Regions from separate parts of the Vibrio sinaloensis genome, predicted to be linked through region 2. Evidence: predicted binding sites of a transcription regulator. Region 2 holds the regulator's gene; the other holds the start of a gene.
What was found. Region 2 encodes CRP, which controls carbon source genes, mostly activating them, when cyclic AMP is high. Its sites were predicted from a motif close to TGTGANNNNNNTCACA; they were not measured.
Positions count from the first base shown of each region.

Region 1: ectA (diaminobutyrate acetyltransferase) is a predicted target of CRP. The motif match lies at 2,825-2,840, and genes of this name have one in related genera.

Region 1 covers NZ_CP096199.1:1,782,193-1,797,434, reverse strand. The annotation lists gene hisA (1-(5-phosphoribosyl)-5-[(5-phosphoribosylamino)methylideneamino]imidazole-4-carboxamide isomerase) at 1-350, shown strand, start outside; gene hisF (imidazole glycerol phosphate synthase subunit HisF) at 332-1,105, shown strand; gene hisIE (bifunctional phosphoribosyl-AMP cyclohydrolase/phosphoribosyl-ATP diphosphatase HisIE) at 1,102-1,737, shown strand; gene MTO69_RS08145 (tetratricopeptide repeat protein) at 1,791-2,645, opposite strand; gene ectA (diaminobutyrate acetyltransferase) at 2,941-3,483, shown strand; gene ectB (diaminobutyrate--2-oxoglutarate transaminase) at 3,508-4,773, shown strand; gene MTO69_RS08130 (ectoine synthase) at 4,788-5,174, shown strand; gene MTO69_RS08125 (aspartate kinase) at 5,272-6,711, shown strand; gene MTO69_RS08120 (putative manganese transporter) at 6,803-8,005, opposite strand; gene MTO69_RS08115 (manganese-dependent inorganic pyrophosphatase) at 8,214-9,119, shown strand; gene MTO69_RS08110 (DUF2750 domain-containing protein) at 9,187-9,570, shown strand; gene MTO69_RS08105 (DUF2927 domain-containing protein) at 9,575-10,357, opposite strand; gene MTO69_RS08100 (peptide ABC transporter ATP-binding protein) at 10,364-11,149, opposite strand; gene MTO69_RS08095 (peptide ABC transporter ATP-binding protein) at 11,146-12,144, opposite strand; gene sapC (putrescine export ABC transporter permease SapC) at 12,144-13,031, opposite strand; gene MTO69_RS08085 (ABC transporter permease) at 13,018-13,980, opposite strand; gene sapA (ABC transporter substrate-binding protein SapA) at 13,980-15,242, opposite strand, start outside.
Region 2 covers NZ_CP096199.1:2,708,712-2,723,953, reverse strand. The annotation lists gene MTO69_RS12440 (aminodeoxychorismate/anthranilate synthase component II) at 1-292, shown strand, start outside; gene MTO69_RS12435 (aspartate aminotransferase family protein) at 693-1,907, shown strand; gene astA (arginine N-succinyltransferase) at 2,014-3,033, shown strand; gene astD (succinylglutamate-semialdehyde dehydrogenase) at 3,051-4,508, shown strand; gene MTO69_RS12420 (DUF1338 domain-containing protein) at 4,654-5,445, shown strand; gene crp (cAMP-activated global transcriptional regulator CRP) at 5,686-6,318, opposite strand; gene MTO69_RS12410 (phosphoribulokinase) at 6,561-7,430, opposite strand; gene MTO69_RS12405 (YheU family protein) at 7,522-7,734, opposite strand; gene MTO69_RS12400 (hydrolase) at 7,776-8,753, opposite strand; gene MTO69_RS12395 (TIGR02444 family protein) at 8,768-9,247, opposite strand; gene MTO69_RS12390 (ABC transporter ATP-binding protein) at 9,244-11,166, opposite strand; gene kefG (glutathione-regulated potassium-efflux system ancillary protein KefG) at 11,321-11,911, shown strand; gene kefB (glutathione-regulated potassium-efflux system protein KefB) at 11,895-13,691, shown strand; gene MTO69_RS12375 (YheV family putative zinc ribbon protein) at 13,712-13,906, shown strand; gene slyD (peptidylprolyl isomerase) at 14,000-14,575, shown strand; gene MTO69_RS12365 (isoaspartyl peptidase/L-asparaginase family protein) at 14,685-15,242, shown strand, end outside.

The DNA of each region.
Region 1 (15,242 bases), 930 kb from region 2:
TCAACATTGACCAAGACGGCACCCGTAAAGTCGCGATCTCCGGTTGGCAAGAAGACTCGGGCGTGACTATTGAAGCGCTGATCAGCGATTACTTAACGGTAGGTTTGCAGCACGTGCTTTGTACCGATATCTCTCGTGACGGCACGCTAGAAGGCTCAAATGTCGAGCTTTACGTCGATCTATGCAAACAGTACCCTCAAGTGCAGTTCCAATCTTCAGGTGGTATCGGCTCATTAGCAGACATCGAAGCACTAAAAGGCAGTGGTGTGGCTGGAGTGATTGTGGGCCGCGCACTGTTAGACGGTAAGTTCACAGCAGAGGAGGCATTTGCATGTTGGCAAAGCGAATAATTCCATGTCTTGATGTGCGTGATGGACAGGTGGTTAAAGGCGTCCAGTTCCGCAACCACGAAATCATTGGCGACATCGTTCCTCTGGCGCAGCGCTATGCGGAAGAAGGTGCAGATGAGTTGGTGTTTTATGACATCACGGCATCAAGTGATGGCCGCGTTGTCGATAAAAGTTGGGTTGCACGCGTGGCAGAGGTGATTGATATTCCGTTCTGTGTGGCTGGTGGTATTAAATCGGCAGAGGACGCGGCGCGCATTCTTGAGTTTGGCGCAGATAAGGTGTCGATTAACTCACCTGCATTGGCCAACCCTCAGTTGATTACCGACCTTGCGGACAAGTTTGGCGTGCAATGTATTGTGGTAGGTATCGATTCCTACTACGACAAAGAGACCGGCAAGTATCAGGTCTACCAGTTTACTGGTGATGAGGAACGCACCAAGGCGACTCAATGGGAAACCCGTGATTGGGTGCAAGAAGTACAAAAACGTGGTGCTGGTGAAATCGTGCTCAACATGATGAACCAAGACGGTGTACGTAACGGCTATGACATCGACCAACTGAACATGGTGCGTGAAGTGTGTAACGTCCCCTTGATTGCGTCGGGCGGTGCAGGTGCGATGGAGCACTTTGCCGAAGCCTACCAAAAAGCTAACGTTGATGGCGCACTTGCCGCTTCGGTATTCCACAAACAAGTCATCAATATCGGTGAACTAAAACAGTATTTGAAACAACAAGGTATTGAGGTACGACTATGAGTTTTAACACCGCCGACGTCAGTTCGCTAACAGAGCGAATCAACTGGGAAAAGGTGGATGGTCTGGTCCCTGCCATCGTCCAAGATTTTGAGTCTAGCCAAGTGCTGATGATGGGTTACATGAACCAGGATGCGTTGGCAAAAACGGGTGAAACAGGTCAAGTAACCTTTTATTCGCGCACCAAACAACGCCTTTGGACCAAAGGTGAAACCTCGGGCAACGTGTTGCAGCTTAAGAACATCGCCCTAGATTGCGACAGCGATACACTACTGGTTAAAGTGAATCCCATTGGCCCGACGTGCCACACGGGCACAACGACCTGTTGGGATGGTGATGTGCAAGAAGAGAGCCAAATGGTGTGGCTTCATCAACTTGAGCAATTATTGGCTGCCCGCAAGAGTGCCGATCCAGACTCGTCTTACACCGCTAGTCTTTATGCTCGTGGCACCAAGCGGATTTCGCAAAAGGTGGGTGAAGAAGGCGTTGAAGTCGCGCTTGCGGCGACGTCGGGCGATAAGGCGGAGTTAGTGTGTGAGTCTGCGGATCTGATTTACCATCTGATGGTACTGCTGCAGGATCAAGGCTTATCAATCAACGATGTGATTAACAAGCTAAAAGAGCGTCATAAATAATCGCATTAAACACAAAAGCCGCCGAAAAAGGCGGCTTTGTTGTATCTAAATCGCTAAGTTTCTGTGTGTACCGGAATTAGGGCATCGAACCTCGGGTTGCCATGCAAACCTTCCAAATCCGGCTCATTATCGATCAAATCAGAGATAGACGGGCTGGCTTCAATCGCCTTTTCGAGATCTTCAATAGCTTGCTCCTCAACACCCAAACGGGAGTAGGCACAGGCTCTTTGATAGAGTGCAGGGCCATTGGTGGTGTCTAGCTCGAGCACGCGGTTACAAAGGCTAAGTGCCCAGTGGTACTCTTTAATTTCCATCGCCGCGTCGGCTTTGTAAGTTAAGGCTTCTAAATCACCAGGTCTGATGGTTAAAATCTCATCGAACACATCAATCCGTTGCTCTGCGGTCGGCATGCTTTGCGCTCGCAACCACAAGTTGTGAATCTCATTAATCTTTTCAATTTCTTTATTGTTTTCACTGATGATACGAGTTTTGCGTTTCAGGTCGCGTTCGAGCACGCTGAACTTTTTCTCGTAATCTTTGGCGATTGCATCAAGACGCTTGTCCGCCATCTCTTTAGTGTTGTGCTTGAACTCCCGTAGAGACTGCCATCCAACAAAAGCGATAAGAGACGCGACACCTGCGATGATATAGAAAAAGTAGGTAACAGTGACGTTGGCATAGTTAAGTGACTTGTCAGCCACGCTCAGTTCACGATCGGTAATTTGTACGATGACTCGACGTTCTAAATCTTGCTGATCTTGCCTCAATGCTTTGAGTTCATCCAGGATATAACGCTCCATTAGTGGGCGGTCGAGTAATTCCGAATCTGAGTAGGCGGTGGGTTCAGAGAAGGCTGGCAGACTAGTTAGAGTGCAAAGCAAGCCGAGAAACGTTATCCAAAGTCGCATATTCGCGTCCATCTATCTATTTGATTTGTAGTGCCGAAACCTTAACAAATTTGTTCATGTTTTTACACGTCAGCGTCATTTGTTCGACGAATCAGCGCCATCGCGCGGGCGTTACCCTAACACGATCAGCATGTTGATAAATCATTAATTAGACCACTAATTAATATTTGGCTTGTTTATGTGATATGAGTCACATAAATGGGCGCTTAATGTCAGTGTGATTTGATCTTTCAATCCGGTTTAGCCGATATTAATGGCGTTAATTGTTTAGAGTTCAAAGGAAATGTATTTACACATGATAGCTTCAGCACCTTGGGTTATGTACCCAGAAATACAGGATGACCACCAGTCTGAACTGAAATTAAGTCAGCCTTGTGCTGAAGATGGAGATGGCGTCGCCCAGTTGATTGCTGAGTGTCCACCTCTTGATGTTAACTCTTCGTACTGTAATTTTTTGCAGTCTACTCACTTTAGTAAAACGTGTGTGATCGCTAAGCAAGGCGACAAGGTTGCGGGTTTTATTTCTGCTTACGTAAAACCTGAGCAACCGAACACTCTGTTCGTCTGGCAGGTGGCAATCGGCGCTGACTTTCGTGGTCAAGGTCTAGCATTCACTATGCTTTCATCGCTGCTCAACCGAGAAAACTTGCGCAACATTGACGCGGTTGAAACCACCATCACCAAAGACAACCAAGCATCATGGGCACTGTTTAACAAGCTAGACCAACAGCATGGTTTGCAAGGTAAGGTGAGTAAATTTCTTGACGAGCATAAACACTTCAAAGGGAAGCATGATAGCGAATACCTATATCGTATCCCACTAAACCACAACCAATAATCAGGAGTTAGAAACGGTATCATCATGGATATTTTTAAAAAGCAGGAATCAAAAGTCCGCTCTTATTCGAACAGTTTTCCAGTAGTATTCACTAAAGCAAAAGGTTGCTGGCTCGAAACTGAACAAGGCGATCGTTACCTAGATTTCCTCGCTGGGGCAGGTTCACTGAACTACGGCCACAATAACCCTGTATTAAAACTCGCCTTGCTTGAGTACATCGAGATGGATGGCCTAACCCACGGTCTAGATATGCATTCTCAAGCAAAAGCGGACTTCTTAACCGCGCTACAAAATTATATTTTGGCACCGCGCGATCTGAACTATAAAGTCCAGTTTACTGGACCGACAGGCACCAATGCTGTCGAAGCAGCGCTGAAGTTGGCGCGTAAGGTCAAAGGTCGTGACTCAGTAGTGGCATTCACTAACGGTTTCCATGGCTGCACAACGGGTGCGTTGTCGGCAACCGGTAACCAGCATCACCGCCAAGGTGCAGGCACGAGCTTGACCAATGTGACGCGCATTCCATTCGAAGGTTACGCAGATATTGACGGCCTTAAACTGTTCGAAACCATGCTCAATGATAACTCTGCCGGTATGGATAAACCTGCCGCAGTGCTGTTGGAAACAGTGCAAGGCGAGGGCGGACTCAATGCAGCTTCAAATCAATGGCTCCAGCGCCTGCGTAAGCTCTGTGACCAACATGACATTCTGATGATTGTTGATGATATACAGGCAGGCTGTGGCCGCACTGGAACTTTCTTTAGCTTTGAGCCATCTGGCATCGTTCCTGACATCGTGACCCTATCTAAATCAATCGGTGGATACGGTCTACCAATGGCGGTGGTATTGCTCAAACCTGAGCTCGACCTGTGGAAACCAGGTGAACACAACGGCACCTTCCGCGGTAACAACCATGCCTTTGTCACCGCTGCAAAAGCGCTAGAAATCTACTGGGCTGATGAACAATTCGAACAACACATTGCCCTTTGCTCTGCAAAAGTGAGCGAAGTCATTCAGCGCAACATTAAACGTTATCCAGAGCTGTTCTTGCAGCAAAAGGGTCGAGGCATGATGACGGGTGTCGAGTGTCACGACGGAGACATCTCTGATGAGATTACCAGTGCCTGTTTTGACAATGGCATGGTGATCGAGACGGCTGGTCCAAATGATGAGGTGGTGAAGTTTTTCTGCCCGTTGACCATCACTGAAGCTGAGTTAGATCAAGGCCTAGCGATCTTTGAGAAATCAGTGAATCAAGTAGCCGCTAAACACATTAAGAAAGCATCTTAAAACGAGAGTGAAACATGATAGTAAGAACACTAGAAGAGTGTCGTGATAGTGAACGTCGCGTGGTCGCTGAAACCTGGGAAAGCGTTCGTATGTTGTTGAAGGATGACAACATGGGGTTCTCATTTCATATCACAACCATTTATGAAGATACTGAAACGCACATCCACTACAAGAATCATCTTGAGTCAGTTTACTGTGTGAGTGGTGAAGGAGAGATTGAAGTGGTTGGCGGCGAAACCTATCCGATCCGTCCAGGCACCCTCTACATCCTAGACAAACATGATGAACATTATCTGCGTGCTTACAAAGGTACGCCAATGGTGATGGCCTGTGTGTTCAATCCGCCTATTACAGGTCAAGAAGTTCATGATGAAAACGGTGTCTACCCACTGGTTGATTAATCGTTTGTTTCGAGGGTCTGTTGACCTTTCTTAGGGGCAAGATGCCCCTTTTGTTCACCCACTCAACCCACATTTTAGAAACCCAAAAGGTTCTTATATGACTTATACCGTAGAGAAAATCGGCGGTACCTCAATGACAGCATTTGATGCTGTTCTCGATAACATTATTTTACGTCCCGCTGAAAACGACCGTTATAACCGAGTGTTTGTTGTATCGGCGTATGGCGGCATGACCGACTCACTACTTGAGTGTAAAAAAACCAGCAAGCCAGGTGTCTATCAACTGATTGCCAAACGCGATGACGGTTGGCAAGAAGCGCTCTCTTATTTAGAGCAACGTATGCTATTGACCAATGAACATATGTTTGCCGACCCAATGAGTCGCCACCGCGCAGACAAGTTTATTCGCTCGCGCATTGCAGAGGCGAAGAACTGCATCTCCAATATTCTTGAAACCTGCGAGTATGGCCAGTTTTCGCTGCGTCATTACTTACCACAAATCCGTGAGTTTTTAGCGTCAATCGGTGAAGCGCATAGTGCGTTTAACACGGTACTAAAACTGAAGAACATCGGCCTAAATGCTCGTTTTGTCGACCTCTCTGGTTGGACGACCAATACGCCGAAAAGCTTGGATGAGAGTATTCGAGATGCATTTGCTGGCATTGATGTCACCAAAGAGCTGCCTATTGTGACTGGCTATGCGTCTTGTTCTGAGGGGCTTATGTCGACCTATGACCGTGGTTATAGTGAGATTACCTTTAGCCGAATTGCAGCGATCACTAATGCCGATTTAGCGATAATTCACAAAGAGTATCACCTGAGTTCGGCAGACCCTCGTGTTGTTGGCCCGGATAAAGTACTGCCGATTGGTAAGACGAACTATGATGTGGCCGATCAACTGGCAAACTTAGGCATGGAAGCGATTCACCCCAATGCTGCCGCTGGCCTTCGCGATAAAAACATCGAGCTGCAAATCAAGAACACCTTTGAACCTGAACATCCAGGCACATTGATTTCGAATGACTACCAATCGAGCAAAGATAAAATCGAGATTATTGCCGGTAAAGAGAAAGTATTTGCGCTGCATCTGTTTGATCAAGGCATGGTCGGCAATGTGGACAATGTCAGTTACGATTTGATGGAAATCATTGCTGACGCGCATGTGAGCCTAATCGGTAAAGAGATGAATGCCAACTCGATCACTTATTACTTGGGTGGCAGCAGTGAGAATCTGAACAAAGTGTTGTACAAGGCAGAGAAGAAGTACCCGCAAGCTGAAATCAAGGGACGCATGGTCGCACTGATTTCTGCTATTGGGGCACAGATTGATACCAATAAAGCGCTCGCGCAGGGCGTATTTGCTCTGCTTAATCAAGACATTACGCCAGTGGCGCTGCACTCGTCAATGCGCAATGTCAATGTGCAGTTTGTCGTTAGTGACAAAGAGTACCAGCAAGCGATTTTCGCTTTACACCAAGAGTTTTTCGCCGATAGACAGCCGAAAATCAGCAAACCCAAACCACAGAAAGTGGCATAACCAAAGCAAAACAATCTCCTCCTTAATTTGCGCCCCTATTTGGGGCGCTTTTTTGTCTCTGTTTGTTGTGGTGGAGAGCGGTAAAACCAAGTTATTCAAACAGCCAGTAGTAGCCATATCCGATTAAAAGTGCCGGCAGCGCTGAGTACAAACTGGCGACCAAAGCGGCTTTGGGAGCGAAGGCGATGGCCGGAAATAGCGCATCACCATCATTGGCTATGGCGTTCGATAGCTGCGTTGATAGTGGCGCCGCCCCAGATAAGTAAAGACTCGTCACTAGGATCTGTGGCCCGCATCCAGGCAGTAAACCGATGATCATCCCTGCCATGGGCATCCAGGGTCCCCAATCGTTGAGTATTGCTGACATCTGAATATCGGCACTGGCTTGGATTAGCTCAAAGGCCACAAACGCGACCACGACCCAAGCGGTGACAAAGTTGGTGTCTTGAGCGGCTTTTTGCATCGGATGCGAAGAGAATGATTTGCAGTCTTCTGCCACGGTTGACTGATAGTCGCTGATCTCCTTTGTCAGTGACCACAGCAGCATACTGACCACGATAAGCACTGCGCCGATCCACTCCATCGTCAGTGTAGGCAACGACAGCAATGAGTTGATATCAACTTGGAACGAGTTCAAGCCTGCGATGATCGCTGATGGTAGCAACAACCATTGCCAAAACTTACCTTGTAAATTGATTGCCGTTTGCTCAATTGAGGGAGAGTGGTTGCGGCAACACTGATGGGTAGGGGAAGTGCTGGTATGTTTGGGGCGTAAAAAGCCTTCGTGATGCATGACGTTTACGCACCAACCGGTGAGGCAACCCACAACGCAACCAACCACTATCACCACCAACCCCGTTTTCGGTTGGCTGGCAAGGAGCAGAAACGCCGCATCGCCCATGGTTGAAGTCAGTACAGCCACTAAGGCCCCAAATCCTACTCGACCACTAACAAATTGGGTGGTCACGACGATGGCTCCGCCGCAGCCCGGCAAGGCCCCGAGTAGGGAAGCAAACAGGACTTGGTAGGTGGGTGAAGAGTGATAAAGGTTCACTACACGATTGGGATGACGAAACAATCGTGCTAAGTAGTGATAGAGTGAAAGAGTAAACGCGACATAACACGCAACGGCCCAGTAAGCATCGGCCAATGAGAGCAGCACTGACTGACGAGTCTGAGGTGCCAACAACAGCGTTATCAGACCAATAGGCAACAGCAGCCGTCTATAAGCGGGACGAAACTGGGCAAGTTTGAAGCCTATCGCTGTTTGCGTGCTGATCTTAATGCTATCCATACTCGCTCTTAATGCAAATGATAATAGTTATCATTTTATGCTAATGAGAATTATTTTCAATAGGTTTTTGTTCGGCTTTATCGTCACACTATGTCTTATGCCGAAATATTCTTTTTCAGCCGATGACAAACGGACAAATTAGGGTAAAATATTGGGTTTGTGAGTAATTGCCCAAGTCGGGAATAAATAAAGTCAGATAGGAAAAAAGATGATTCTAGTTGTAGGTCACAAGAACCCTGATAGCGATAGTATCTGTAGTGCACTAGTCGCAACCGAACTGCTAACAGCACGTGGTGTTGAGGCAAAGCCGATTCGCCAAGGTGAAATTAACCGTGAAACTCAACACATTCTTGAAGTCGCTGGCGCAGAAGTTCCAGAGCTACGCACTTCAGTGGCGGGCGAAAAAATCTGGTTGGTAGACTACTCAGATCTCGCACAAGCTCCAGATGACGTGGCTGAGGCTGAAATCCTGGGTATCGTTGATCACCACCGCCTAGGTGATGTGATGACAGTGAACCCAATGGAAGCGTGGATTTGGCCTGTTGGTTGTACTAACACTGTACTGTTCAACATGTTCAAGATTGAAGGTCATGAAATCAAGCCACAAATTGCTAAGCTTATGATGTCTGCGATTCTATCTGACACGGTAGGTTTTGCATCACCGACTTGTACTCAAAAAGACAAAGACGCAGTGGCCGAGCTTGCAGAAATCGCTGGTGTGACTGACGTCGACACGTTCATCAAAGATTTGTTGATCGCAAAAACTAACATCGAAGGCCTATCAGCGGCTGAATTGGTCGAAAAAGATCTGAAAGGTTACCCTTTCAATGGTCGTGATGTTGTGGTTGGCCAAGTTGAGCTTGCAACACTTGAGCAAGTTGATGGCATGATTGACGCGCTTGAAGCGGATCTAGAACGTCGTTGCAACGAAGAAGGTCTGGCATTTGCCGCGGTGATGCTAACCGATATCACTACCGCACAAACTCGTCTACTCTACAAAGGTGAGTGGGCAGAGAAGCTGGTTAAGCACGAAAAAGATGGCGTGCTGATGATGGAAAACACGCTAAGTCGTAAGAAGCAAGGTTGGCCTTGGCTACAAGCTGAACTAGCGTAATTTATCGAGCAATCGCGACGAACGCCCACGTATCTATCGTGGGCGTTTTATTTTTTAAGGGGCATGTATGTCACAACCACTATCGCAACAACAAATTGAATCGGTAAATAAGATGCGTCCAGATGAGCGCTTAAACTACTGTATCAAAGAGATGGCACAGCAACGTAAAGTCTGGATTCTGACGGATGAACATGGCTGTGTGATGCTTAACAGCGAAGATGAAGATTGCGTTCCTGTGTGGCCACACCAAGAATTTGCTCAGCAATGGGCGACAGGGGAGTGGGCTCATTGCCAAGCGGAAGCGATTTCTACGGCTAAGTGGTTTAGCCGCTGGACCTATGGTCTAGAAGATGACGAGTTAGCAGTGGTGGTGTTTCCCGACAGCAATCAAGAGGGCGTCGTGCTTTACCCCGATGAGTTTGAATTTGAACTTAAAAAGCGCGGAGCTTAGGGTCTCAGTATCCCACTAACTGAAACAATTCTCCGCCCGTGGAGACAGAGACGGCGCTTTTTAAGGTGCCGTCTTTTTGATAGCGCTGAAGTATAGGACCAATCACTGTTCGAACTTGTTGCTCATTCATACCTGGGGTCAATTCTGGTTCATAGAGCAGTTTCAGTAATACTACGTCAAGTGGGGAGAGTAAGTCCTCTGGCGTTTCATCATTAAAAATAGAGGGGTAGGCGAGCTCTGAATCATTGGGTAGACCGAGCACTTGCGTGATTTCTTCGACAATACACGCCAGTAACTTGCCGTGGCCTCTGGCTTGATCGACTGGGATGATCACCGCAGCCTTGGCAATAGCTCCATCGTTGCCGACCTGATAGCCTGCCTTGCATATCGCCCCATAGACGTGTTTCAGTGCGCCAGCGCCAAAATGTGCTTCGATGTCTTCGCGCCATTTTGATTCACGAGTATAAATCCAGGTGACGTTGGCTTGATCGGCAGAGTTGACTCGTCGTATCAGGTGCCCGGTGACTTGTTCGAGGTGACGAATATGGGCGTTGGTCAACTCATCGTGCAAATCGCTATCGCCGACCTTATGTTCTACCCATATTTTGACTGGTTGCTGCCATTTCACCAGAGGCTTACTGCCGCGTGAGTATTCATTACGCAGCGCGACGTTGATAAAAGCGGTTTCGATAAACTTAGGATCACGCCAAGTCTGGGCAATTTGGTTGGCCAACAGCTCACTGCTGGTCACAAGCGAAACGAGAAATAGGGCGGCTATCCTTAGCATAACGATTTACCTAAAGCAGGTGGCTTTATTGAAATGACTCTCAACCAAACGCTGGGTGATTGGGTGCTCGGGACGTGACAGCACTTGATGAGTTTCACCACTTTCAACCACTTGACCTTCATGCATCACCATCACTTTGTCGGTGATGTGTTTAATGACGCCGATATGTTGAGACACATAGATAAACGACACCCCCATCTCTTCTTGGAGCTCAAGAAACAAGTTAATGATCTGCGAGCGCATCGCCATGTCTAACCCATTTAGCGCTTCATCGGCGACAATCACCGACGGCTGCAAAATTAAAGCTCTAGCCAAACAGACACGTTGCTTCTGACCGGTCGCCAGCATTTGCGGATAGAAGTAAGCGTGCTCAGGAAGAAGCCCGACCCGCAGCAGTGTCTCTTTAACCCGCTTGATACGCGCCTCTGGTGGCATGCTGGTGTTTCTTTTTAACGGCCCTTCGAGGATACGCCCAATTTGAATCCGCGGATTCAACGACGTGTTAGGGTCTTGGAAAATCATCCGAATCAGCTTACAGCGCGTCGAATAGTCTTGATGTTCAAGACGTTCGCCATTAACGCGAATTTCCCCGGATGTGGGCTCGACCACACCTGCCAGCATTCGCGCTAAGGTCGATTTACCCGAGCCATTTTGTCCGATAAAGCCAATGGTTTGGCCCGCCTCTAGGCTAAAGCTCACCGGTTTGACCGCTTCGTGGATCTTTTTGCGCAGTAGCCCCGAGCGCGTTACAAACGATTTAGATAAATCTTGAACTTCTAACAGCGCACTCATGCTTTTTTCTTCTCCGTATTGAGCGGGAAATGACAGGCGAACTTGTGGTTCTTGATTCTTCGGGTCATTGGGATCTCGACACATTGGCGCTGCGCATAGGGACAACGGGGCCCAAGTCGACAACCAATCGGTAAATGTTGTAACGGTGGAATCGAGCCCGGTAGCGACTGGAGCTTCTCTTTGTGAGGAATCCAATCATTAAAATCGGGCATCGCCTTCAATAGAGCAAACGTGTAAGGATGCTTAGGTTTAGTCAGGATCTTTTTCGTATCTGCAGACTCTACCGATTGGCCGCAATACATTACCGTAATGCGGGTTGCCCATTGGGTAATAGTTGTCAAGTCATGACCGATCAACAAGATTGACGTGTTGTTTAACTGATTCATACGGCTCAGTAGACGAAGGATCTGAGACTGAGTAATGGGATCGAGGTCGTTGGTTGGCTCGTCCGCGATCAGCAGTTTAGGCTTGGCGGCTATCGCCATCGCAATCATGATTTTTTGACACTCACCGTCAGTCAGCTCGTAAGGGTAGCTACTCATGATTTGTTGGTGATCTTTAATCCCAACCTTATGCAGCAAACCTACCGCTTGTTTCTTGCGCCATTTAAAACGTTGCCACCAACGGCCAGTAAACGAGTGTGCGGGAATCGACTCGATTAGCTGCTTACCTACCTCTTCAGATGGATCCAAGCAGGTTGATGGTTCTTGGAAAATCATCGCGATGTCGCGGGCAATGACGCGCCGACGCTCTTTGGGAGTTAACTGCAGTAAGTCGATATTGCCGAGACGCATTCGGTCAGCGGTGACTTTCCAGTTGTCTTTGCACACACCAACGATCGCTTTTGCCACCAAGCTTTTGCCCGAGCCTGATTCACCCACTAAGCCACGTATTTCACCTTCGTTTAAAGTTAAACTCATGCGGTCGACCGCTTTCACCAAGCCATGTGGTGTTTCAATCTCGATAGTTAAGTGGCGAATATCAAGTAACGGCATTATTCGATCCCCGCGTTGAGTGCTTGACGAACGCCTTCGCCAACAAGGTTAATCACAATCACGGTAAACATGATAGCCAGACCAGGTAAGGTGACCGTCCACGGAGCCAGATAAATCAGCTCAACAGAGTCGCCGAGAATCGCGCCCCACTCAGTGCTTGGCGCTTGAGCGCCCAAGCCAAGGAAGCCCAGCGCAGTAATATCGAGAATCGCAATCGAGAGTGCTAAGGTAACTTCTGAAGCGATCACCACCAAGATATTGGGAATGATAGAGTTCCACAGCAGGTAGAAATCATTGGCCCCGTCAAGTCGCGCGGCCATAATGTAGTCTTTTTCGACTTCGGTATGAACCGCGATATACACCGAGCGAACAAAACGTGGAATCAGCGCTAAGCAGATCGCGAGTAAAATATTGAACTCACCAAACCCGAGAAAGGCGACGAAGATAATCGCCAGCAGCAGTGACGGGATAGACATGACGGTATCAAGAAGGTGGTTGAGAGTACTGGACAGCAAACCTTTGGTCATCCCCGCCAGCACGCCAATCATACAGCCTATTATGGTCGCGACTAAGGTGATCAAAACCGCGGCACCAAAAGTGAGGCGTGAACCATCAATCAAACGTGACAAGATGTCGCGGCCCAAGTCATCGGTGCCAAGAAAGTATTCCACCGTTCCTTGAGGGTTCCATGAGGGCGGCAGTAGTAACGCGCCGGTTTGTGCTTGTGGGTCATGGGGTATTAACCAAGGAGACACTAAGGTGAGTATTACGATCAGCACCAAACACCATAAGCCGAACATGGCGAGGTTATTGGCGCGATAACTGCGCCAAAAGCGTTCAATCTGAGTTGGAATGCGATCTTCTTGATAGACGTTATCGGTTAGCATACCACTCTTTCCTTACCAATGGGTTGACCATAGCACCTATTAGATCAGACAAAATATTCGCCGTCAGCACCAAAGACGCCACCACAATAACACCGGCTTGAATCGCCACGTAGTCTTGATTGGATAGGGCATCAATTAACCAACGGCCAATACCTGGCCAGTTAAAGATGGACTCAGTAATAATCACCAGCGTCAACATACTCGACAACTGAACACCAATTTTGGGGATGATCGGCGGAATCGCGTTACGCAAAACATGCTGAGTGACGATTTCATGGGTGGACAGGCCTTTAATTCGTGCCGCACGAATATAGTTTTGTCCCATCACTTCAGAGACAGAGGCTCGCATTAGACCGATAACTTGGGTGGTCGGTGCTAGGGCTAATACGATACAGGGCAGAATGAGGTGCTCAATGACACTTTGCAGTGCGTGTGCACGGTACTCACCACTAGCAAAAAAAGCGTCGATCAGAGCGAAACCCGTCACGTGATCAATTTGATACAGCAAATCGTAACGACCGGCCACTGGCACGACTTCGAAGTGAAGAGAAAAGACCATGATCATCAGCAGCGCTATCCAGTAAATAGGTGCTGAGTAGCCAGACATCGAAGTAAAAGATATCGCCGTATCGATCCATTTGCCCTGTTTCATCCCGGCTAAGGTGCCAATCGGGATACCAATCAGCAGTGATATGATAAAGGCGATTAAACACAGCTCGAGTGACGCTGGGAACACCACTTTTAACTCATCCACTATCGCCACGCCTGATTTACTGACGCCGAAGTTGAGTTGCATCAACTCACCAATGTAGGTGAGCCAACCACTCCAAAAGTCTTGCAGAGCCCAAGGGGAGTTCGGTTCGAGGCGCAGAATGCTAAAACCGACCATGGTTAAGATAAGCAAGGTAATAATAAACAGATTGAGTCTGCGGACACTATACAACAGCACTATTTTACCCTCTCTACTTGATCAAATGGTTGGGCATTAAAGGGGCTCACCTTAAATCCTGTCAAAGAGCGATGCTGCGCCTGCAGTTGCATGCCATGATTGAGTGGGATGATCGGAAACTCCTCATTGAGAATGTTTTGTGCCTGTTTGTACAAGTTGATGCGATAGCGCGGCTTGTCGACTTCCAGTGCCAGATCTAGCAGAAAGTCAAAGTCAGGATTACACCAGCTTGATACGTTGAGACCAACCCGATTCGAGCCACAAGAGAGTAACGGTCTAAGAAAGTTATCCGGGTCACCCGTGCTGGCTATCCAGCCTGTGAGGTACAGGTCGAGATTACTGTCTACGTCGCCTCGGTCAAAGCGGTCTTCGGTGACCAGATTCAATGTGATCCCCACATCGGCGAAATTGGCTTGGATGAGTTCGGCCGTCTTACGTGGGCTCGGGTTGTAAGCGCGAGGTTCAAGCGGCACAGACATGCTGAGCTCTAAACCTTGACTGAATCCTGCATCACGCAATAAGGCTAGAGCATAGTTGCGATCGTAGCGCAGTTGCACGGCATCTTTTTGATAGGCCCACGATGAAGGAGGAAGAACGGAATAGGCTTGGCTACCGGTACCGTAGTAGACAGAATCAAGGATGTTTTGCCGATTGATAGCGTAATTGAGCGCTTTTCTGACTCGAGCATCATTTAAAGCGGGGTGTGAAGTGTTCACTGCAACAAAGGAGATATTCATCGCAGGCTTGGCCATCACCTCAATATCGCTGTCTTTGGTGATCACTTGCAACTGGCTAGAAAGCGGAGAGTTGAGTACATCGCATTCATTGCGCAGCAGTTTGGCCAGTGTGCCTGTGCCGCGCTGGGAGATATCAAACACCACTTGATTCATGTTTGGAACGTGTTTCCAGTATGCGTTGTGGCGCTTGAGGCGAATAAAATCGTTGAACTGGTATTCAGCGAGATAAAACGGCCCTGTTCCCACAGGATGAGTATCGAGCATACCTTTGTCGTCACGAAGCTCTAGCTGATTGGCGTACTCTTTGGAGTGTATTACTGCGTGGCTGGTAGCGATGTTGGATAAAAATGTGTTGTCAGGGCGACTAAGAATAAAAGTCACTTGATGATTATTGAGTGCCACAACGTCAGTGACTAGATTTTGGAAATCAATACCGCTAAACCAAGGATACAGGCCGCTACCGACATAATGAAACGGGTGAGTGGTGTCTAGGATGCGACGAAAACTGAACACAACATCAGAGGC
Region 2 (15,242 bases):
GATGCACGGTAAAACTTCACCGATTCGCCACAACAACCGCAGTGTTTTTTCGGGCCTGAACAACCCCCTAACCGTGACGCGCTACCACTCTCTGGTGGTCAAAAATGGCACCCTGCCGGACTGCTTTGAACTCACGGCTTGGACCGAGCTCAGTGATGGCTCTATGGATGAAATCATGGGCTACCAACACAAAACCTTGCCCATCGATGCGGTACAGTTTCATCCCGAGTCAATTAAAACAGAGCAAGGCCACCAAATCCTCGCCAATTTTGTCGCGCGCCGACTGCTTTAAACAAGGATGCACGGCTTTATCGTGCTCCTAAAGCCTGACTAAGATCACTTTTCTTAACATTTCTTTCATAATTCCCGCTTTGAATAGTCTGTGAAAAACTATGCGTACGGTTCGCTGCGCCTGCGCTCCAGCCCTTGTTGAGCCTATGATTAACCTAAGCTTATCTTTGCTATAAGAATATATTGCTTCATAAAAGTGATGGCGTGATGCATAAATACGCACAGATGGTGAGTGTTGGCCTTTGATAGGGTTGTTAAAAAGAATAAATCACTATTGAAATGGTTAATTAAATGTAAATACAATGCCGTAATTGCTTAATGGCAAAACAATATCTTATTTCATTGAATCGAAGTAAGGACACCATATTCGCTATGCATGCGGTATCGAGAGGGAATGTGCAATGACTGTAGAAAATAAAGTAGAACGCGGTTTGTTTGATGAGGTGATGGTACCTTGTTATAACCCAATGGAAATGATCCCAGTAAAAGGCGAGGGCTCTCGCGTTTGGGACCAGCAAGGTAACGAATATATCGATTTTGCTGGTGGTATTGCCGTGAGCTGCCTAGGTCATTGTCACCCGGCTATGGTGAACGCACTGACCGAACAAGGTCAAAAGCTGTGGCACCTCAGCAACGTGATGACCAACGAACCGGCACTTCGCCTAGCGAAGAAGCTCACCGAAGTCAGCTTTGCAGAAAAAGTGTTCTTCGCTAACTCAGGCGCAGAAGCGAACGAAGCTGCACTCAAGCTTGCTCGTCGTTACGCAGCAGATAAGTTTGGGCCTGAGAAATCAGAAATCATCGCCTTTACTCAAGGCTTCCACGGCCGTACTTTCTTCACCGTGACCGTCGGTGGACAAGCCGCATACTCAGATGGCTTTGGTCCTAAACCGGGCGATGTGACTCACCTACCTTACAACGATGTGGATGCGCTGCGTGAGCACATTTCAGATCGCACCTGTGCCATTATGATGGAACCTCTGCAAGGCGAAGGCGGCATCATTTCACCAACGGATGAGTTTGTTCAAACGGTTCGTGAGCTGTGTGATAAGCACAACGCACTGCTGATTTTTGATGAAGTTCAGACGGGTAATGGCCGTACCGGTAACTTCTATGCTTACCAAGGCTTGGGTGTGACACCCGATATCCTAAGTACCGCAAAATCACTCGGTGGCGGTATTCCAATCGGTGCGATGCTAACCACGACTGAGCTTGCTCAGCACTTGAAGGTGGGGACACATGGTTCGACTTATGGTGGTAACCCATTGGCGTGTGCCGTCGCTGAAGCGGTTGTGGATGTCGTGAGTCAACCGGAAACGCTTGCTGGCGTGGCTAAGCGTGAAGCGCTATTCCGCGAGGGTCTAACTAAGCTCAACGACAAGTACAACATCTTTGCCGAAATTCGCGGTAAAGGCCTATTGCTTGGTGCGGCGATGAACGAAGCGTGGCAGGGCCGTGCTCGTGATGTTCTCGTAGCAGCCGGTAAACAAGGTTTGATGGTGTTAGTGGCAGGGGCAAACGTCGTGCGTTTCACTCCATCACTGGTCATCACAGAAGAAGAAATTCAACAAGGACTGGATCGCTTAGATAAAGCACTAGCGACATTAGTTAAATAAGAATAAAAGTTTCGAGCTACGAGTAGCGAGATATAGGTTTTTAATCTCGTTACTCGCCATCTATCGACTCGAAACTCTAATTACTTGCATCAGGAGGGAAGTATCGATGCTGGTTGTTCGCCCAATTGCAATGTCGGATTACGACGCGCTGCACACCTGCGCAGTGGAGTCGGGTCACGGATTCACATCTCTACCGGTTAACGAAGAACTGTTGACCAATCGCATTACCCATTCAGAGTACAGTTTTGCTAAACCCGACGTAACCGAACCTGGTGACGAAGGTTACCTGATGGTCGGCTTTGACCATGAAACGGGTGAAGTTGCAGGCTGTACTGGTATTGAAGCGTCGATTGGTTGGGATGTGCCTTTTTACTCCTATCACATCAGTACCGTGGTGCATTCATCGCGCAAGCTGGGCGTTAACAATACGGTTAAGCTGCTGACTTTTGGCAACAACTACACAGGTTGCAGTGAGATTTGTACCCTGTTCTTGCGTCCGAGTTTCCGTCAAGGATTGAACGGCCGCTTGATGTCGAAATGTCGCTTCTTGATGATGGCTGAGCACCCGCACCGTTTCTCTAAAACCATTTTTGCTGAGATGCGCGGCGTCTCTGATGAAGACGGTAACTCGCCGTTTTGGCAGTGGTTGCAAGAGCACTTTTTCTCGATTGACTTTACCATGGCCGATTATCTAACCGGCATTGGTGCTAAAGGCTTCATTGCGGATCTGATGCCGAAACTTCCGATTTACATCAACTTGCTGAGTAAAGAGGCTCAAGCGGTGATTGGTCAGGTGCACGAAAACACTAAGCCTGCACTGCGTTTGCTGGAGAAAGAGGGCTTTACTTGCCGCAACTACGTCGACATTTTTGACGCGGGCCCGACCGTTGAGTGTGACTTGCGTAATATCGAGTCGGTGCGCCACTCGATCCGTGCCAAGGTGACGGTTGCTGAGCATGCAAGTTCGCAAGACTTCTTAATCTCGAACACCTCATTCGAACACTTCCGTGCAACCGCAGCAAAAGCGGCGTACGACCGAGAAACAGACTCTGTGATCCTTTCACCAACGGTAGCGGAAGCGCTACAGGTGAAAGAGGGTGAGTTTGTACGTATGTTGCCGCAGTAAATAAAGGATATTAGACAATGACACATTGGATTGCAGGAGAGTGGCTCGCAGGACAAGGCGAGCCAATGGACTCGGTTAGCCCATATAACAACGAGGTTATTTGGCAGGGCGTCAGTGCAACGCCGCAACAAGTGGACCAAGCTGTAGCGGCGGCGCGCAGTGCCTTCATCGCTTGGAAGAAGCTCAGCTTTGCCGAGCGTGAAGCGGTCGTGCTGGCGTTTGCTGAGCAGGTCAAACAGCACAGCGAGCAAATCGCCGAAATCATTGCCAAAGAAACCGGTAAACCGATTTGGGAAACTCGCACCGAAGCTGCGGCGATGGCCGGTAAGATTGCCATTTCTATTCGTGCCTACCATGAGCGTACCGGTGAGTCACAACGTGAAGCGGCGGGTAACCAAATTGTGTTGCGTCATCGACCATTGGGTGTGATGGCGGTGTTTGGCCCTTATAACTTCCCTGGTCACTTGCCAAATGGTCATATTGTGCCTGCGCTTCTCGCTGGTAATACGGTGGTATTTAAACCCTCAGAGCAAACTCCGCTAACTGGAGAGTTTGCGATGAAGCTGTGGGAAAAAGCGGGATTGCCAAAAGGGGTGATCAACCTAGTTCAAGGCGCTAAAGAAACAGGGATTGCCCTGGCTGAATCGAAAGGCATTGATGGCGTGCTGTTTACCGGTAGTGCTAACACCGGGCATATTCTGCACCGCCAGTTTGCCGGTCAGCCGGGTAAAATGCTTGCGCTAGAAATGGGTGGCAACAACCCAATGGTCATTTCAGAGCATTATGGCGAAGTCGATGCCACTGTCTACACCATTATTCAGTCAGCGTTTATCAGTGCAGGACAACGTTGTACCTGTGCTCGTCGTCTGTATGTGCCTGTGGGTGAGAAAGGCGACGCCTTGATCGCCAAATTGGTTGAAGCCACCAAAAAGATTCGCGTTGATCAGCCATTTGCTGAGCCGGCGCCGTTTATGGGGCCGCAGATCTCTAAAGCTGCCGCAGACTTTATTCTGGCAGCGCAAGCGAACTTACAGAAACTGGGTGGCGAGAGCTTAGTGGAAGCGACAGCCGGTGAAGCTGCATTCGTGACCCCGGGCATCATCGATGTCACCGCGATTGCTGAGTTACCAGACGAAGAGTACTTTGGTCCATTGCTACAAGTGGTGCGTTACCAAGGCTTAGACAAAGCGGTAGAACTGGCGAACGATACTCGTTTTGGCCTGTCGGCAGGTCTTGTTTCGACTGATGACAGCGAGTGGGACTATTTTGTCGACCACATTCGCGCCGGTATCGTCAATCGCAACCGCCAGTTGACCGGAGCCAGTGGTGATGCGCCATTTGGTGGCCCTGGGGCATCAGGCAACTTGCGCCCAAGTGCGTTTTACGCCGCTGATTACTGTGCTTATCCAATGGCCTCAATGGAGGGCGAAGCCACTGTGCTTCCTGCCAGCTTGAGCCCTGGTGTAGAGCTATAAATCGAATAGGTTCGCTTTTGCCCGGCCGCGGGCATAGCAACGTCATCGGCTGAAGGCTATCGGATTGACTTTTCTGGACATGTCAGTCCGGTGGCCTCTTTTATAAAACCAATAACTAAGTAAACAACCCTAACAAGGAGGCGGTATGTCGCCAGATGTTTTATTCCAGTCGTTATGGAGTGACTATATTCAACGCTTGTGTCCCTCTGCTGAAAAAGTGCATCAACTGCTGCAAGAGGATGAAGCACTGATCAATGACCACATTGCCCTGCGCACATTTAATGTTGCGCCGCTTGGCATCGCAACCTTAGCTCAGCCTTTCCTTGATGCGGGTTACAAGCCATGTGGTGATTACGTGTTTGAAAGTAAGAAGTTGGTGGCTAAGCACTTTGAGCACCCAGATCCAAAACAGCCAAAAGTCTTCATCAGTGAACTGAAAGTGGATGAGTGCTCGAGTGAGCTACAAGCTATCGTTGCCAAGCTAGTTGAGCAAGTAGACGCCGATAAGCTAAAAGGTCATGAGTTCTTGTATGGCGGTCGTTTGTGGCAGTTGAGCTTTGATGATTACCAAACCCTAGCGAAAGAGAGTGAATACGCTGCCTGGTTAGCCGCCCATGGCTATGGAGCTAACCACTTTACCGTCAGTGTTAACCAACTTAACGCATTTGATGAAGTGAAAGGGGTCAATGACCACCTGCGTCAGGCGGGCTTTACCATCAATGAGTTTGGTGGCGAAGTGAAAGGCTCACCTGAGGTATTACTCGAGCAGTCTTCTACTATGGCTGACAAAGTTGCCGTTCAGTTTACTGAAGGCAGTGAAATCATCCCTGGTGGCTTCTATGAGTTCGCCAAGCGTTACCCAATGAGTAACGGTGAACTGTATCCAGGATTTGTCGCCGCTTCAGCGGATAAGATTTTTGAGAGTACTAACGGGTAGCGATTCTACTGTTGGTGAGCAGTCGTTGAAAATGTCATTCTGAACAGCGAGGCACGAGCGTGATTCAGAATCTATTGATTGGCTGCACAAAGTATAGATTCCAGATAGCTCGTTCCTCACTTCTGGAATGACATCCGCTCAAAAAACAAAAGCCACCCAACTTGCATTGGGTGGCTTAAAATCATATTTCGTCGTGTTTTTTACTCTAGGAACTAGGTACTAAACACTCGTCACTGACAGTTAACGCGTACCGTAAACCACGATAGTCTTACCGTGAGCAGAGATCAGGTTTTGCTCTTCAAGCATCTTCAAGATACGACCAACGGTTTCACGAGAACAGCCAACGATTTGACCGATTTCTTGACGGGTGATCTTGATTTGCATGCCGTCTGGGTGGGTCATTGCATCTGGTTGCTTCGCTAGGTTAAGTAGCGTTTGCGCGATACGGCCTGTCACGTCAAGGAAGGCAAGGTCGCCCACTTTTTGGCTGGTCACTTGTAGACGACTTGCCATTTGAGCTGATAGGCGCATTAGGATATCTGGGTTAACTTGGATCAGCTGACGGAACTTCTTGAATGAGATTTCCGCTACTTCACAAGGAGATTTTGCACGAACCCAAGCGGTACGTTCTTGATCTTCTTCGAATAGGCCAAGTTCACCGATAAAGTCGCCTTGGTTTAGGTAAGAAAGGATCATTTCCTTACCTTCTTCGTCTTTGATAAGAACCGCTACAGAACCTTTAACGATGTAGTACAAAGTTTCGGCTTTCTCGCCCGCGTGAATTAGCGTGCTTTTTGATGGGTACTTATGAATATGACAATGTGAAAGGAACCACTCTAATGTAGGGTCGGTTTGAGGTTTACCTAGAACCATAATATCTCACTTCCTCTGCAGGGTACGCTTGCTGCTTTCCATGTTGTCGCAAGCCTTAAATCAAGACTTACTAGGATAAGAGCACTTTATCAATGCTGCAAGCCAACTTGTGTTTCGGTATCAAATAGTATCCTTTTTCGAAAACGATTTCTTGATTTTAATCGGGTCCGACTAGGGTTTTACTAAGCAAAAATGTGCACATGATCACGGTATGAAAAGTAATCGTGTTTTGGCTGTGAGCCTTAACCAATTTTTCCAGTTTCAATCAATTGTTGCAGTAAAGGTCTAACAATTAATTCCATCGCGAAACTCATTTTTCCGCCCGGTACCACTAGGGTGTTGTGGCGTGACATAAACGAGCCGTCAATCATGGCCAGTAAATAGGGGTAGTCGACGTTCTTAATCCCGCGCAGGCGAATCACCACAAAGCTCTCGTCTAAGCTGGGGATGCCTTTGGCGTTAAGCGGGTTAGAAGTATCGACGGTCGGGACACGTTGAAAGTTAATATGCGTGCGCGAAAACTGCGGGGTAATGTAGTTGAGGTAATCGTCCATCGAGCGGACAATCGAGTCCATCACTGCCTCACGTGAGTGGCCGCGGTCTCGGGTATCTCGCACAAATTTTTGAATCCACTCTAGGTTGACGATAGGCACCATGCCAATCAGGAAGTCTACATGCTGCGCCACATTGACATCGCCATCGACTACACCGCCGTGCAAGCCCTCGTAAAACAACACATCCGAGTTTTCCGGCAAGTCTTGCCATGGGGTGAACGTTCCCGGCATTTGATTATATGGCACCGCTTCATCGAAGGTATGCAAGTAACGACGTACTTGTCCAACCCCTTCTTGGCCAAACTTACGAAAGAACTCGGCCAGTGCAGCAAAGTCGTTGGCTTGCGGGCCAAAATAGCTGATATGGCGGCCTTGCTCACGAGCCTTGCGAATCTCGACGTCCATCTCTGGGCGGGTGAAACGGTGGAAGCTGTCCCCTTCAACCCAAGCGGGTTTGATGTTCATCATATTGAACATCTTACGAAACGCTTCTGAAGTGGTGGTGGTACCGGCGCCAGATGAACCGGTCACCGCGATAATAGGGTGTTTTGCTGACATGACAAACCTTGTCTGTAAATAACTTTCCTGTTAACGCTGACCACTATAACACGCTTTTTCAGCGAGTCACTGTATGTCATGCGCTAAATGCTTAGAACTTGTTTTTCAGTTGAATGTCGACGCTTTCATGCAGTTCGGAGTAAACCACCACCGCTTCGCCTGATTGTAATTGTGCTTTAATTTGCTCAATTTTTTGGGGCAAGGAAACTTCAGTAGCGCCGTAGTCTGTGCCCTCTCGGAGCACAAACTCACGGATCAGGTTGTCTAGGGTGTCTGGGTCAATTTGTTGCCATGGAACGATCATAAATACCTCATTATTTTATGCTCGATAGTGCAGTGCGGCTATTATGCAGAAACGGCCAAACTTTCATAGTAGGCAGGGAGGGCTTCTTCCAACCAGAAACGAGGTTTGAGCGCCGTTCCGGTCACGAAGCCCACATGCCCGCCTTGTTCAAACAGTCGATAATCGATGTTGTCGGGCAAAATGTATTTGGGGATCACCGCATCGGTCATAAAGGGATCATCTTTAGCGTGGATGATCTGCGTCGGCAGTTGAATCTCTTGCAGGCGATGAATTCCCGAGCAGCGCTGGTAGTAGTCAGCGGCATCTTTAAAGCCATGCAGTGGCGCAGTGATAAGATCATCAAAGTCGTACAAACGAGTGACGCGCTTAATGTGCTGATAACTGACACCGAGCTCGCCCTTAAGTAGATGGTGTTTCTGCAACGCACTCTTTTTGAGCGAGGAGAGCAAGTAGGTTTTGTATAACTTGGAAAAGCCTTTCTCGATCCGCTCTGAGCATGCCGAAAGATCGAGTGGCGCTGAAACAATAGTGGCGGCGTCGAGTAATGGGTTATCTCGATACTGTGCGAGGTAGTTGGCCAACATATTGCCACCTAGCGAAATGCCAACGGCGACCTTTTTCTGGTTTGGGAAATGTTGATTCAGATGCTGGAGAAACAACCGCGCGTCTTCGACTTCGCCTGAGTGGTAAGCGCGAGCCAGCCGATTGGGTTTGCCGCTGCAGCCGCGAAAGTGCATCATCACCGACAGCCAACCTTGATTGGCAAAGGCGTGCATCAGCCCGTTAGCATAAGGACTGTAAAAGCAACCTTCAAGGCCATGGAACAGCACAAACAGCGGTTTTTGTTTGGCGCTTGGCTGGTCGTAGGGCTCACTCCAAGCGATGTCGAGAAAGTCACCATCCGGCGTATCTAAGGTTTGCCATACAGGATCAAACAAGGCTTTTTTACGGATTAAACGAGGGGCTAATGTCTGCAGGTGCGGATTGGCTAAGCCAGTCGCTGCGGTAAATTGAGTCATGGTGTGTCCCTTGTTTAGCGGCTTGCGATATCGTCGTACGGCTGGGAGAAAACGGCGTAGAGGGGTTCCCCTCCTAATTGGCGGCAGTAACGCAAAGTGAGCGGTTCGCCATGGTTGGGGGCTAAGGTTAGGCTGTTGATGCAATCGACCAGATCCGATTGCTGCTGCTTTTCGAGCTGCAATTCAAATTGGAGTGCTTCGCGATATAGGGTATCTGGTAGATGCAGCTTGAGTTTTCGCCTTAGCTCGCGATAGTTAAGTAGCAGCGCTTCACTGCGACCTAGACACTCCTCGACCTGATGCCAATCTTGGTCGGAAAAACAGACCTGCTGCTCATCTAGCCACTTGAGCAGTAGCAGCAGGTTCACGTTGCCTTTGAACTGGTTTTGCAGGGTTAGGCACGCCTCTTTAACCTCTCGCACACTGTAATATTGCAGGCTAAATTGCCATAAGTGCTCCAGGGTTAAAGATATTGGGGCGTGCTCTGAACTCATTGACTATTGAACTCCAGTTCCATCTGTTCAAGCTGTTCCTGAACAGCCATCCATTCCATTTCCACCTCTTCAAGCGCACTTTTACTGTCGGCTTGAGTGGCGAGTACTTCATTAAGTTTAGCTTTATTTTCGGCGTGATAAAGCGAGTTGTCTGAGAGCTGCAGCTCGGCTTGCTCTAGCGCGACACCTAATTTATCCATTTTATCTTCAAGTTTTGTCAGGTTTTTGCGAATTGGCGCGGTCTGCTTGCGAAACTCCGCTTCGCGGCGCTTTTGCTCTTTCTTCGCCGCGGCGCTATTGGTTGAGCTCTTTTCTGGCTGCTGCTCTTGCGCTTCACGTCGTTGCAGTTTCTGCTGGTCCGTGAGCCATTTGTAATAGTCGTTCAAGTCACCGTCGAATGGCGCGACCTGACGGTCATGCACTAGGTATAGATCATCGGTGGTTGCGCGCAGTAGGTAGCGATCGTGCGAGACGATCACCATCGCCCCTTCAAAGGTCTGCAAGGCGAGGGTGAGTGCTTGACGCATATCGAGATCAAGGTGGTTGGTGGGTTCATCGAGCAGCAATAGGTTGGGTTTTTGCCATACCAGCAGCGCCAAGACCAGACGCGCTTTTTCGCCACCGGAGAAAGGAGCGACTTTTTCAAGCGCTTTCTCCCCCTGGAAGCCAAAGCTACCTAGGTAGTTACGCAGTTCGAGTTCGTTTTTATCCGGGGCAATCTGCATCATGTGTTGCAGTGGCGTCTCTTCTGGGTGCAGCGTCTCTAACTGATGCTGAGCGAAGTAGCCGATTTTAACGCCCTGCGAATAGGTCAGGTCGCCGCTTTGAGCTTGAAGCTCGCGAGACAGCAGCTTGATCAGCGTCGATTTACCGGCGCCGTTGCGGCCGAGTAGTCCAATTCGACTGCCTGGAACGAGATTGAGGCGGATCTTTTCTAAGATCAGCGTGTCATCGTAACCGGCAGAGACATCGTCCATCATGATGATAGGGTTTGGTAGAGCGGCCGGTTGGCGAAACTCAAAACTGAATGGGTTATCAAACTGAGCTGGCAGCACTTTCTCCATTCGCTCTAGTGCTTTAATGCGGCTCTGAGCTTGGCGCGCTTTGGAAGCTTTGTAGCGGAAGCGATCAATATAGCTTTGCATATGCGCCATCTGCTTTTGCTGCTTCTGGTACATCGCTTGTTGCAGCAACAGTTTTTGCGCGCGTTGATCTTCAAACGATGAGTAGTTGCCGGTGTACTCGTTGAGCAATTGGTTTTCGACGTGAATAATGCGCCCGACGATAGGGTCAAGAAAATCTCGGTCGTGAGAGATCAGCACTAGGGTCCCAGGGTAGTTTTGCAGCCAGCGTTCAAGCCACATCACTGCGTCTAAGTCTAAGTGGTTGGTCGGTTCGTCGAGTAAGAGCAAATCGGATCGGCATAGCAGCGCTTGGGCTAAGTTAAGACGCATGCGCCAGCCACCAGAAAATTGGGTCAGACTCCAACTCATTTGCTGCTGGCTAAAGCCTAAACCATCGAGGAGCTCAGCGGCGCGGGCGCGGATACTATAACCGCCGATGGTTTCGATTTTTCCGTGGATCTCTGCCACTAAGGTACCGTTATCTTGCTGTTCGGCTTTGGCAAGGTCGGCTTCTAAGCGGCGGTACTCACGGTCGCCATCAATGACATATTCGATTGCGCTGCGTTCGAGTGCAGGTGTTTCCTGTGCCACCCAAGCCAGCTCCCAGTGAGCGGGTTTGGCAAAATGGCCAGCGTCGATGGAGAGCTCATCTTTAATCAAGGCGAACAGCGTCGATTTTCCGCAGCCGTTTTTTCCGACCAGACCGACTTTGTCACCTGGCTGAATGGTTGCCGACGCTTGTTCAAGCAGAGGTTTGCCGCCGCGCAGTAGCTGTATGCCAGAGAAGGTAATCATAATATTTGCTTTATCTTTGCTCGTAATGGGTCGAATAGTAGGGCAGTTGGCAGATGATGTCGATTATTGCGTTATTCTGGTGAACAACGTATAACAATCTGATAACCACGGTTATCATCTAACTCCCAGATAGTTAAGGATTGCAATCGAATTCATGGAGACCACAACCGCAGCCAAACCCAAAGTCTTGGTGCTTTATGCTCATCCCGAGTCGCGAGCATCGGTGGCCAACCAAATCATGATCAAGAAAATCGAGTCACTTGATCACGTCACAGTACACGACATCTACGCCCATTATCCTGATTTCTTTATCGATGTGGTGGCCGAGCAAAAGTTGCTCGATGCCCACGATGTGATTGTCTTTCATCACCCACTTTATATGTACTCTTGCCCAGCTTTACTCAAGGAATGGCTCGACCGCGTGCTCGGCAAAGGGTTTGCTTTTGGTAAAGGTGAAGCATTGAAAGGCAAGTACTGGCGCAGTGTGATTACCACGGGGGGCAAGGAAGAGGCGTTTGGCAAATCAGGTTATAACCGCTATCCGCTGGCCGAGATTTTACAGCCGTTTGAGTTGACCGCGGCGTTGTGTCAAATGCATTGGATCGAGCCCTTGGTACTGTATTGGGCGCGTAATGTTTCAGAAGCGGATCGTTACCAGCATGCCGAAGCTTATCGTCACTGGTTAATGGACCCTCTCGCGGAGTTTGTAGCGCAACAAGGAGCTGCCAATGGCATTGGAAAGTGATTTTCTCCACAGCAGTGTCATCTTCCTCACCGCGGCCGTCGTGGCCGTACCGATTGCACAGCGCTTGGGACTGGGCTCAGTGCTGGGGTATTTGTTGGCCGGGGTGGCGATTGGTCCTTGGGGCTTGGGTCTAATTAGTGATGTCGAAGCGATTCTGCATTTCGCTGAGTTTGGCGTGGTGCTGTTACTGTTTCTGATTGGCCTGGAGTTGAACCCGAAGAAACTGCTACAGATGAAGGGCCCCATTTTAGGTTTGGGTGGGGCGCAGGTGGTCATTACCACTTTAGTGCTTGCGAGTATTGCACACTTGGTTGGCACTTCATGGCAAACCAGCTTAGTGATTGGCATGGGATTAGCGCTCTCCTCGACCGCGATCGCATTGCGTGTAATTGATGAGCAGGGGTTAGCTGGCAGTGAAACGGGCCAATCAGGCTTCGCTGTGCTGCTGTTTCAAGATATTGCGGTCATCCCTATGTTGGCCTTGTTGCCCGTGCTCGCGGGCAATACCGCGGGTGATTGGCTCGACGCGTTATGGATGTTAGCTGGCGTGGCGGGTTTATTGGTCGGTGGTCATTATTTGTTGCGGCCGCTGTTTCGCTATGTGGTGTTAAGCGGAGTTCGTGAACTCTTTACTGTTGCCGCGCTGCTGTTGGTGATAGGCATTGCTTTAGTGATGAAGCAGATTGGGTTGTCGATGGCCCTGGGCACGTTTCTCGCTGGGGTGATTCTGGCAGAGAGTGAATATCGCCACGAGTTGGAAATTGCTATCGAACCGTTCAAAGGTTTGCTGCTGGGGCTGTTTTTCATTGCCGTGGGTATGGCGGTGAATCTAGGGCTGCTGGCGCTGGAACCGTTGGCGGTGCTCTCTGCTGTGGTCGCTCTGGTGGTAGTGAAAGGCTTTATCCTCTATTTGTTGGCTCGCCTCGCGGGCAGTCAAGCCAAGTCTCGCAGTAAAATGGCCGCGATCTTAAGCCAAGGTGGCGAGTTCGCCTTTGTGATTTTCACCGCAGCAAGTAGCGAAGGGCTGCTCAATCAACAGCAAACCTCTTTTCTGTTGGTGGTGGTCAGTCTGTCGATGGTGACGACGCCACTATTATTGATGGCGCAGAGTAAATGGTATGCACGGCGTTTGAACAGTGAGACGCAAGAACAGCTGAAGAGCGATGTGATCAACAAGCAGCCACGTGTCATTATCGCCGGTTTCGGTCGTTTTGGTCAGATTATCGGTCGTTTGATGTACGCCAATAAAATCAAAGTGACGGTACTTGAGAGCGATGCCAGCCAAATCAAGCTGCTGCGCAAATATGGTTATAAGGTGTTCTACGGTGACGCCACCCAACTCGACTTACTGCGCGCCGCGGGTGCCGATAAAGCTGAAGCGATGATTATCTGTACCGACTCGCCAGACGAGATCATGCAAATCATCGAGTTATGCCAGACTCACTTCCCTAATCTCAAATTGCTGGCGCGTGCGCGCAGTCGGGTAGAGGCTTATCAACTGCTGAGTCATGGTGTCGACAGTTACTCTCGTGAGACCTTCCTAGGTGCACTCGACCTTGGGCGCCAGGCTTTGGTCAAACTGGGCATGCACCCATACCAAGCTAAACGCGCCGAAGCGCATTTTAGGAAACTGGATAATGCAATGCTGAAGGAGTTACTTCCTCAGCATAACGATGATAAACAATTGGCCTTAAGAGCCAAAGAAGCCCGTAAAGAACTGGAAGAGATCTTTGGTCGTGAACTAGAAAGCGATCAACAAGCCAAGAACTTCTGGGAATAAACCAATAACTGAGTAGTGACATGAAAAAAAGATTTATTGCTGGCGCTGCCTGCCCAAAGTGCGGTGTGCAAGATACCTTACGCTGGTGGATTGAGAACAATATCGAGTTGGTTGAGTGCGTTGAGTGCGGTCACCAAGATCAGCGCAAACCACAAACTGTCGAAAAAAGTGAACACAGCAGCCAAGAGATGATTGGGATTTTTAAACCCGATTGATTGTGTTTCTATAAATCATCCCCATAATAGGCGGAGTCGTAAATTTGCAGACCAGAGTGACACTCCGGTCTTTTTATCCTCCTTGGAGTTAATATGAAAATCGAAAAGAACGTAGTTGTCAGCCTGGCCTACCAAGTGAAACTCGAAGATGGTGTCGTTGTTGATCAATCTACAGCGGATGCGCCACTAGATTATCTGCATGGCAACAACAACCTAATCACGGGTCTAGAGACAGCGCTTGAAGGTAAAGAAGCTGGTGCTAAGTTCTCGGTCACTGTTTCGCCAGAAGAAGCGTACGGTGAACACAACGACGCGCTAGTACAGCGTGTTCCTGCTGACGTATTCCAAGGTGTTGACCAAATTGAAGTGGGCATGCGTTTCCTTGCCGACACTGACCAAGGTCCAATCCCAGTTGAAGTGACGGAAGTGGATGGTGACGAAGTGGTGGTTGATGGTAACCACATGCTGGCTGGTCAAACCCTAACGTTTGACGTAGAAGTGGTTGCGCTGCGTGAAGCGACGGCAGAAGAGATCGAACATGGCCATGTTCACCAAGCGGGTGGCTGCGGTCACGACCATGACCATGAAGGTGGCTGTTGCGGTGGCGAAGGTCACGGTGAAGAGAAAAAAGACGGCTGCTGCGGTGGCGGTAGCTGCGGTTCTCACTAAGCCGTTAGCTGATAGCTAAATTATACAAGGCGCTTCCTGCTGTACGGGAAGCGCCTTTTTTGTTAATTGTTCTATACCAACAAGGTCGTTAGAGATACGGAGACCAATCATGAGCCAACCATTCTCAATCGCTATTCACGGCGGAGCGGGAACCATACTACGTGAGCAAATGAGCGACGAGTTAAAAGCGTCCATCCTCGCCGACCTTGAAGCGTCGGTTCGTGCTGGGCATCGCATTCTTGCTCAATCCGGTGATGCGCTAGATGCGGTCGTTGCAGCGGTTAAAGTGTTGGAAGACTCACCGAACTTTAACGCCGGTAAAGGCTCTGTGCTGACTCACCAAGAGATGGTTGAAATGGATGCATCGGTAATGGATGGAAAAGATCTCAATGCAGGGGCGATTGCTGGCGTTCGTCATATCAAAAACCCGATTGAACTGGCTCGAGATGTGATGAACAAAAGTGAACACGTCTTACTGATAGGTGAAGGGGCGGAGGCGTTTGCCTTTGCTAATGGCTATCCATTTACCGAACAAGATTACTTCTTTACCGAGCGCCGCTATCAGCAACTGCAATCGATGAAAGAGAAAGGCTTGTTTGCGCTCTCAGAATCGAAATATCCGGATGATAAAAAGTACGGCACGGTTGGCGCGGTCGCTCTGGATCAG